DNA from 2 places in the Pseudomonas sp. NPDC079086 genome. Region 2 is predicted to be linked to the other one. Evidence: predicted binding sites of a transcription regulator. Region 2 holds the regulator's gene; the other holds the start of a gene.

What was found. The regulator FliA, encoded in region 2, starts transcription of late flagellar genes. The targets are predictions, from matches to a motif close to CTAAAGTTTNNNNNNNNNNNGCCGNTAA.
Region 1: ACIGEK_RS07870 (methyl-accepting chemotaxis protein) is a predicted target of FliA. The motif match lies at 2,028-2,055, and genes of this name have one in related genera.

Annotation. Positions count from the first base shown of each region.
Region 1 is NZ_JBITTY010000001.1:1,682,960-1,687,327, forward strand. It holds gene ACIGEK_RS07865 (efflux RND transporter periplasmic adaptor subunit) at 1-87, opposite strand, end outside; gene ACIGEK_RS07870 (methyl-accepting chemotaxis protein) at 276-1,901, opposite strand; gene ACIGEK_RS07875 (DUF1513 domain-containing protein) at 2,093-3,187, opposite strand; gene ACIGEK_RS07880 (imelysin family protein) at 3,197-4,258, opposite strand; gene ACIGEK_RS07885 (di-heme oxidoredictase family protein) at 4,269-4,368, opposite strand, start outside.
Region 2 is NZ_JBITTY010000002.1:968,041-972,408, forward strand. It holds gene ACIGEK_RS14240 (chemotaxis protein CheA) at 1-679, opposite strand, end outside; gene ACIGEK_RS14245 (protein phosphatase CheZ) at 691-1,479, opposite strand; gene ACIGEK_RS14250 (chemotaxis response regulator CheY) at 1,499-1,873, opposite strand; gene fliA (RNA polymerase sigma factor FliA) at 1,971-2,717, opposite strand; gene fleN (flagellar synthesis regulator FleN) at 2,714-3,544, opposite strand; gene flhF (flagellar biosynthesis protein FlhF) at 3,622-4,368, opposite strand, start outside.

The sequences.
Region 1 (4,368 bases), on a different contig from region 2:
GTAGATGGAGAAGCCTTTGTAGGCGGCGAGGGCGAGTACCACGACGAGTACCGCGCCGAGCATAAATAGCATGCGGCGGAGCAACATATTCCGGTTCCTTGGCAAGGCGGTTGAGTAGCCTGGGAATAGGCAAGAGGGGCACAGTAGACCTCGCGTAAAGGCCTGTCAAAGATTCGCATTCACACGGAAAAGTTGTGCAAAAGTTGGCTTATTGATCAAGCGCTTTCTAATAAAAATGCCAGCATTTGCTGGCATTTTTATTACTGCTTGTTGGGTCAGGCGCTGAGGCGCTGAGTCACCTCACTGAGTTGCCCGGACAGGTTATGCAAATTCTGTCCGGCGGTTTCGGTGCGCTGCACATTCTCCTGGTTGGCCGTGGCAATCGCGGTGATTTCGGTGAGGTTGCGTGAGATGTCCTCAGCCACAGAGGTTTGTTCTTCAGCAGCGGTGGCAATCTGCCGATTCATGTCGCGGATGGCTTCCACTGCACTGGTGATCAGTTGCAGTGTGGCGCCGGCCTCGGTCACTTGGGTCACGCCTTCCTCGCTGCGTTGCTGGCCGCTTTCAATCGCACGTACGGCATTGACCGCCCCGGTTTGCACGGTGTCGATGATCTGGTGGATTTCTGCGGTGGATTCGGCCGTACGCTGCGCCAGCGTGCGTACTTCGTCGGCCACTACGGCAAAACCGCGGCCCTGTTCGCCGGCGCGTGCGGCTTCGATGGCGGCGTTGAGGGCGAGCAGGTTGGTTTGTTCGGCAATGCCACGAATCACTTCCAGCACCTTGCCGATGCGCCCGCTGTCCGCTTCCAGTCGGCGGATGACCTCGGAGGTATTGCTAATTTCGCCACGGATATCGGTGATGGTCTTGATGGTCGCCTGCATCACGGTCTCGCCCTGGCGTGCGGCGCTGTCGGCGTCATCGGCGGCATTTGCTGCTTCAGCCGCATGGCGCGCCACTTCCTGAGCGGTGGCGGACATTTCGTGCATGGCGGTAGCGACCTGGTCGGTGCGCGAGAACTGTTCGCGAGTGCCCTGGGCCATTAGCGTGGCGATGGAGTTGAGCTCGCCACTGGCGGTGTCCAGGTCAGCGGTGCTGCGCTTCAGGCGGGTGAAAGTGTCTGAGAGGAAGTCGCGCAGGATATTAGCCGCTACTGCCAGGTTACCCAGCTCGTCTTGACGGGTGGCATCGACGTGCTTATCGAAGTTGCCCTTGCTGAGCTGAGCAATATGATCAATCAGCTCGCGAATAGGGTTGATCAGGTTGCGGTTGATCAGCCAAATGCTGAGCAGTGCGATCACCACGGTGGCGCCGAGCATCAGCAGGGTGCCGTAGGTGATGGTGCGGTCGGCCGAGGCATTGATCATGCTGGCCTGCTCCAGGCTCTGCGTGTGCAGCTCGCTGGACAGTGCCTCCAATTGCTGGGCGGTGTTGCGGTCGATGCCGGAGACTGCCTTGTCGCCGACAGCGGCGTCACCTCCGGCAGCGACAAAGGCATCGCGACCTTTGCGGTAGTTGGCGCCGAGTGTTTGGTGTTCGCTGCGCAGCGCATCGACCTTGGTTTTCAGGGCGCGGTCAGCACCCGCCAGGTCGCTCAATTTGCCCAGTAAGTCCTGGACCTTGCGCTCCTGCGCTTCAAACTGGCCCCAGTATTTGTCCAGTTGGGCTTTGTCGCTGCCACGTAGCAGGACGTTTTTCCACTCCTGAACCTGGGTCTTGAAGTTCAGGTTGGTCGAGTCGATCAGTGTCGAGGCCTCCAGTGGGCCTTCCAGCAGGCCGCGATAGGCCTGCATGCCGCTGGACAGGAAGCTGAAACAGGCCAGTGCCGTGACTAGAATCAATGCGAGGCTGCCACCGAGCAGGGCGAGGATTTGCGCGCGCAAGGATTTTTGCAGAAACATAAGTGATACCCCTGAGTATGGAAGGCGGGATGCCAGTGACGCCAAACGCGCCCTAACTGCGAAGATCCCTATCGACTGGTATCGGCTGGGCCGGAGTGCCTGGAAGCAGCGGCTAGCTAGGAGTATAGATCGGCTCTGCGGCAGCGTTCTTTAGCGTGCCGCAGGCGTGTTACAAATTCAGAGGCGGGCGTTTAGACCAGGCGCAGGTGGTTGTCCCACAGGCCAGCAGGGAGTTGCAGTGGCTGGTTGCTGATCTGGGCGCTGCGGCAGTCGTATAGACGACAACGGCCGACGCCGCTGCTGACTACAAAACCGTCGGCCACCGCGCCGACACCGGCGCAGTCCGCCAGGGGCGCATCCAGACGTAGTTCGGTGCTGTCCAGGTCCCAGATAAACACTCGGTTGCCACGCGGTGCGGTCAACGCCAGCAGGCGCAGCTCGCTATGGATTGCCACGCTGGCGGTGTACTGGCTCATCAGCTGGCGCTGCGCATCGGCCACCGGGAAGTGTTGGAAGGGCTGGCCAGGGCGTTTGATCGCGAGTAGCGGCACCACATCGCTTATTTCGCCCATATATTGCTGACCGGTCACCAGGGTGCCGTCGCTGGCCACGGCCATATGGCGCACGCTGTTCATCCGCTCTGGCAGCTGCTCCTTGCTGATCAGGCTGCCGTCGCGGCGCAGCAGCACCAGGCTGGATTGCATGGCATCAAGGTTCATTTCCACCCGGCTGTCGGCCTCGGTGCGGATGCCGCCGTTGGCCACCGCCAGGGTTTCACCGTCTGGCAGCCAGAGCAGCTGGTGCGGCCCGATGCCGTGGGTCGACAGTTCGCTGCTGCGCAATAACTGTTCACCTTGCAGGCGATAGACACCGAGTACGCCGCGGCCGGGATCGGAGGTGTCGTTTTCGGTGGCATACAGCCATTCGCCGTCCTTGTGGAACACCGCATGGCCGTAGAAGTGGCGCTGCTTGGGTGAGTTCAGGGTCTGCAGCAGGCGACCGTCGCGGGTGTCGATCAGATAGCTCTGGGTGCTCGGGCGGCGGCCGACAAACAGTGCCATCGGCAAAAACGGGTGGCCGATAACATCGTGGCAGCGCTCGCTGACCTGGGTGGCAAACGCCTGGCTCCCATCCAGCCGGTAGCCCACCGCAAAGTGCTTGCCGGCGCTGTCGTTGCGCGCCGACAACAGCAGCGGCTGCGCGCCACTGTGCATCAGCGTCCAGCCGCCCAGAGCGCTCGCGGCCAATGCCGTGCCAGTAAGACCAAGAAAGGTTCGGCGCTTCATCTGCATGGCTCAGTCACCGTCATGGGCGTTAAAGCCCAGTTGGATGCCCAGGGTTTTTGCCAGCTCTGACTCATGCAACCGGTGCAAGGCATTCAGGCTGTCATACAGGGCGTTCAGCTCAGTGCGACCGGCTTCGTCGCTCAGCAGTTCGCCGAGCGGACGCTGCGCGGCAGCGAGGCGCTGACGGGTGTCGCTGTAGGCGGCATTGATGCGCTGTTTCAGCTCGGCGTGATCACTGTTGAGTAGCGCCTGAATGCCATCCTGTTCAGCGCCCAGCCAGATACGTTCGGCACTGGCCAGGCTGGCGGCGAGATTGGCCAGGCTGGCTTTGCTGCGCCAGGCTTCGGCTTGATAGGGTTGCGGCTGGCCTTTGCTCTGGCGACCGAGTGGCGTGCCAAGTTTCTTCTTCAGCCCGTCGATGGCGCTGACCTGAGTGCGCAGCAGTTCGGCCACCGCTTCGGGGGCTTCGGCGTAGCGCGCGTTGGGGAAGCTCTTGAGCAGCGCGGCCATGCCATCCTTGGCTTGCCACTGGCTCAGCACATCGGCGGCGAGCACTTGCTGGTGCTGGCCGATGGCGACGATCAACGGGCAATAGCGGGTTTTCTGTTCGGCGACGCTCAGGTCGATGGCTGAGTCGAACAGCAGGTATTCATAGGCGGTCAGGCCTTGCACAACGACGCTGGATTTATCCAGATCGGCCGGGGTCAACTCGGGCTTGCTGTTGATCAGCGCTTCAACCTGACGTGCTACCAGATTCTTCTTGTCCGGCCAGAACTGCACCTGCCAGGCGCGGTTACCTTCCGCCAGCGGGCCGAAGGCCGCCGGCTGCACTGCGGCCCAGGCGCTCTGCGCGCTGGCAAAGGCCTGGCGGGCTTCGACGAGGTTCTGCTGACCTGCGCAGAAGGCCTGGCCGCTGGCAGCCAGTTGCCGGTCGGCTTCGCTCCAGGCGCTGTAGATCGGCAGCAACACGCCATCGGTAAGCGCGCGGCTGACCTGCTGCTGCGGGTCGCTTGGGCTGCAGGCGGTGAGCGTGAGGCTGAGCAGGGCGAGCGTGAGGGGTGAGCGAATCATCTACAGCTCCTTACAACGAGTTCAGGAAAGCCAACAGCGCGCTGCGCTCGTCGGCATTGAAAGTCATGACCTGCTGCTTGGCCGCCTCGGCCTCGCCGCCGTGCCAGAGG
Region 2 (4,368 bases):
CGGTGATTTCATCGCCAGACGCCGCTACTGGCTTGGCCGGAGCAGGTGCAGGTGCAACATCAGGGGCCACAAACTGGCCTTTGCCATGCAGCTGATCGAGCAATGACTCGAATTCATCATCAGTAATTTCATCACTGCTAGCAGCGCTCGGAACTTGCGCCGGAGATTCATCCAAGGCGCCCAGCAAATGCTCGAACTCACTGTCCGTGATATCGCCTGCGGTCTCAGCAACTTCAGGTTCAGGTTCAGGCTCAACGTGCGCTTCAGCCGACACAGTGTCTTCTGCGCCAGCCGGCTCAGCCAAACGGGCTAAGGCGGCCAGCAGCTCAGGGGTGGCGGGGGTTAGATCGGTACGCTCACGCACCTCGGTAAACATGCTGTTGACGGCATCCAGTGCTTCCAGCACCACATCCATCAACGCGGAGTCGACGCGCCGCTCACCCTTACGCAGGATGTCGAAGACGTTTTCTGCGATATGGCAGCATTCCACCAGCTCATTGAGCTGGAGAAAACCGGCACCACCTTTGACGGTATGAAACCCGCGAAAGATAGCGTTGAGCAGATTCATGTCATCCGGGCGACTTTCCAGCTCTACGAGCTGCTCGGACAGTAGTTCAAGAATCTCGCCGGCCTCTACCAGGAAGTCCTGGAGGATTTCTTCATCGGCGCCGAAGCTCATAAGACGTGCTCCTAAAATCCCAGGCTGGAAAGCAGGTCGTCGACATCATCCTGATTGGATGCGACGTCTTCACGCTTATCGGCATGAATCTGCGGACCTTCACCACGCGAAGGCTCTTTTTGTTTTTCTTGTTCGGCGCGGAGCAACTCGTGGTTGTGCTCAATGCCGGCAAATTGGTCCACCTGACTGGCCATCAGCACCAGTTTCAGCAGGTTGCTTTCCACTTCGGTAACCAGCTGCGTTACACGCTTGATCACCTGCCCTGTAAGGTCCTGGTAGTCCTGAGCCAGCAGAATGTCGTTGAGGTGCCCGGATATCTTGGCGCCATCACGCTCGCTACTAGCTAGAAACAGCTCAACACGCTTGGCCAACTCACGGAAGCCATCGGCGCTCATCTCGCGGCGCATAAAGCGCCCCCAATCAGCGCTCAGGCTATGTGCCTCACTACTGAGGTCATTAACCAATGGGGCACTCTGCTCAACCAGATCCATGGTGCGATTGGCCGCTTTTTCGGTCATCGTCACCACGTAATTCAGCCGTTCAGTGGCATCGGTTATTTGCGAAACCTCCGTGGCATGCGGCATATGGGGGTCGAGCTGGAAATTGACGATGGCGTTGTGCAGCTCACGCGTCAGCTTGCCGACTTCGTGATACAGACCACGGTCACGCGCCTTGTTGAGCTCATGTATCAGCTGTACCGCTTCACCAAAGTTGCCTTGTTCCAGGCTATCTACCAGTTGGCGAGCGTTGTGTTTCAGGGTCGACTCAAGGTCACCCTGAACGGAATCTTTATGTTCCATAGCACCCTCATGGCAGACATCAGCCGTTGACCCGCTCGAAGATTTTCTCGATCTTCTCTTTCAGCACTTGGGCGGTGAACGGTTTAACTACATAACCGTTAACCCCAGCCTGGGCTGCTTCGATGATCTGATCGCGCTTGGCTTCTGCAGTAACCATCAACACCGGTAGCGTTTTCAGGCGTTCATCTGCGCGAACCGCACGCAGCAGGTCGATACCCGTCATACCGGGCATGTTCCAGTCAGTCACCAGAAAATCGAAACTGCCGCTCTGGAGCATGGGCAGCGCGGTGACGCCATCATCGGCTTCCGCTGTGTTGGTGAACCCCAAGTCACGCAGGAGGTTCTTGATGATCCGTCGCATCGTTGAAAAGTCATCAACGATGAGGATTTTCATGTTCTTGTCCAAGTCGACCTCCGTACAGTCCCAAACGCACCCAGCAACCTGTATGCGCTTTTAATCGTGAAACCGGCCCAGCGTTAGCAAATGCAACTCAATGTGCGCGCCACTCGCCCAGACGAGCGCGTAAACGAGCGGCACACTGACTGTGTAGTTGGCTTACACGTGATTCGCTAACCCCCAACACCTCGCCGATCTCTTTAAGATTCAATTCTTCATCGTAATATAGCGCTAACACTAGACGCTCGCGCTCCGGCAGGTTGGCAATAGCATCTGCCAAGGCCGCCTGAAAGCGTTCATCTTCCAGATCACGAGAAGGTTCGAGGTGGTTGCTGCCAGCGTCTTCACCCAGCCCGCCGTGCTCGCCGTCCTGCAACAGGTCGTCGAAACTGAACAGGCGGCTGCCTAAAGTGTCGCCAAGAATGCCGTAGTAATCCTCGAGACTCAATTGGAGTTCGGCCGCAACCTCTTGATCTTTAGCGTCTCTGCCAGTTCTAGCCTCAATTTTTCTAATCGCATCACTGACCATGCGGCTATTGCGATGCACCGAGCGTGGCGCCCAGTCACCTTTGCGCACCTCATCGAGCATCGAACCACGAATGCGAATACCGGCGAATGTCTCGAAACTGGCGCCTTTGCTGGAGTCGTATTTTTTTGACGCTTCGAGCAGACCGATCATACCGGCCTGGATCAAGTCGTCGACCTGCACATTGGCCGGCAGACGGGCCAACAGGTGATAGGCAATGCGTTTGACTAGGGGCGCGTAGCGCTCGATCAACTGGTGCTGGGAGTCCTGCGCCTGCGCCTTGCTATACATACGAAGTCCAGAGGCTGCTGTCATATGGCCGTGTCCGCGATCGGTTGCTGCACCAGACGCTCAACGAAAAACTCCAAATGACCGCGCGGGTTAGCCGGTAACGGCCAGGCGTCGACTTTCTGGGCTATCGCCTTGAACGCCAGCGCGCACTTCGAGCGCGGGAAGGCTTCGTAGACCGCGCGCTGCTTCTGCACGGCCTTGCGTACTGACTCGTCGTAAGGCACTGCACCTACATACTGCAGGGCAACATCGAGAAAGCGATCAGTCACTTTAGTCAGCTTAGCAAAGAGGTTGCGACCTTCCTGCGGGCTGTGGGCCATATTGGCCAATACGCGAAAACGATTCATGCCGTGGTCGCGGTTGAGCAGCTTGATCAGCGCGTAGGCGTCGGTAATCGACGTGGGCTCATCGCACACCACCACCAACACTTCCTGGGCCGCGCGCACGAAGCTGACGACACCATCACCAATACCGGCGGCGGTGTCGATAATCAGCACATCGAGGTTGTCGCTGATATCACTGAAGGCCTGGATCAGCCCGGCATGCTGCATGGGCGATAGCTGCACCATGCTCTGAATGCCAGACGCTGCTGGCACGATACGAATGCCGCCAGGCCCCTGCAGCAACACATCACGCAGTTCACACTCGCCGCTGATGACGTCTTCCAGGGTGCGTTTAGCGCTTAGGCCAAGCAGCACATCGACGTTGGCCAAGCCCAAGTCGGCGTCCATCAGCATTACCCGGCGGCCGAGATCAGCCAGGGCCAACGCCAGGTTCACCGAGACGTTGGTCTTACCGACGCCACCTTTGCCGCCGGTCACCGCAATCACCTGTACGGGATGCATACCCATGTTTTCTAACACCTTGTCTAACTTCGACTGGAGCCACTTGGTCGGCTAAGCACGTTTCAATTCCAACAACCTGCCACTTAACTGACGCGTCGTGCAGGTTGCTGGTAAAGGCCGGCAAACATCTCCGCCATCGTATCCTCGCTTGGATCTTGGGTCGCCTGCAGCCCTACGGCTCGGCTCACCAACTGATGACTGCGGGGAATCTGCAAGTCATCGGGAATGCGTGGCCCATCAGTGAGATAGGCTACCGGTAGACGCTGGCTAATAGCCAGTCCTAAAACCTCACCCAGGCTGGTGGCTTCATCTGCTTTGGTCAGGATGCAACCAGACAAGCCGCAGCGCTTATAACTATGGTAGGCGGCTTTCAGCACTTGGCCCTGGCTGGTGGCGGCCATTACTAGATAATTTTTTGCGTTGACGCCACGGCTGGCCAGGGTTTCCAGCTGCATACGCAGGGCTGGGTCGTTGGCGGGCAGGCCGGCAGTATCGATCAGCACCACTCGCTTGCGCGCCAGCGGAGCCAGGGCCTGGGTCAGCGACTGACCCGGATCGACCAGGGTCACCGGGACATTGAGAATACGCCCCAGAGTCTTGAGTTGCTCCTGAGCACCAATGCGGTAGCTGTCCAGGCTGACCAGGGCAATATGCTGCGCGCCGTACTTGAGTACGTAACGCGCGGCCAGCTTGGCTAGAGTGGTGGTCTTACCCATGCCAGCTGGGCCCACCAGGGCGATCACACCACCCTCTTCCATCGGCTCCTGCTTCGGCGTCTTGATCGCATGAGCCAGGTGCGCCAGCAGCATGCGCCAGGCTTGGCGGGGCTC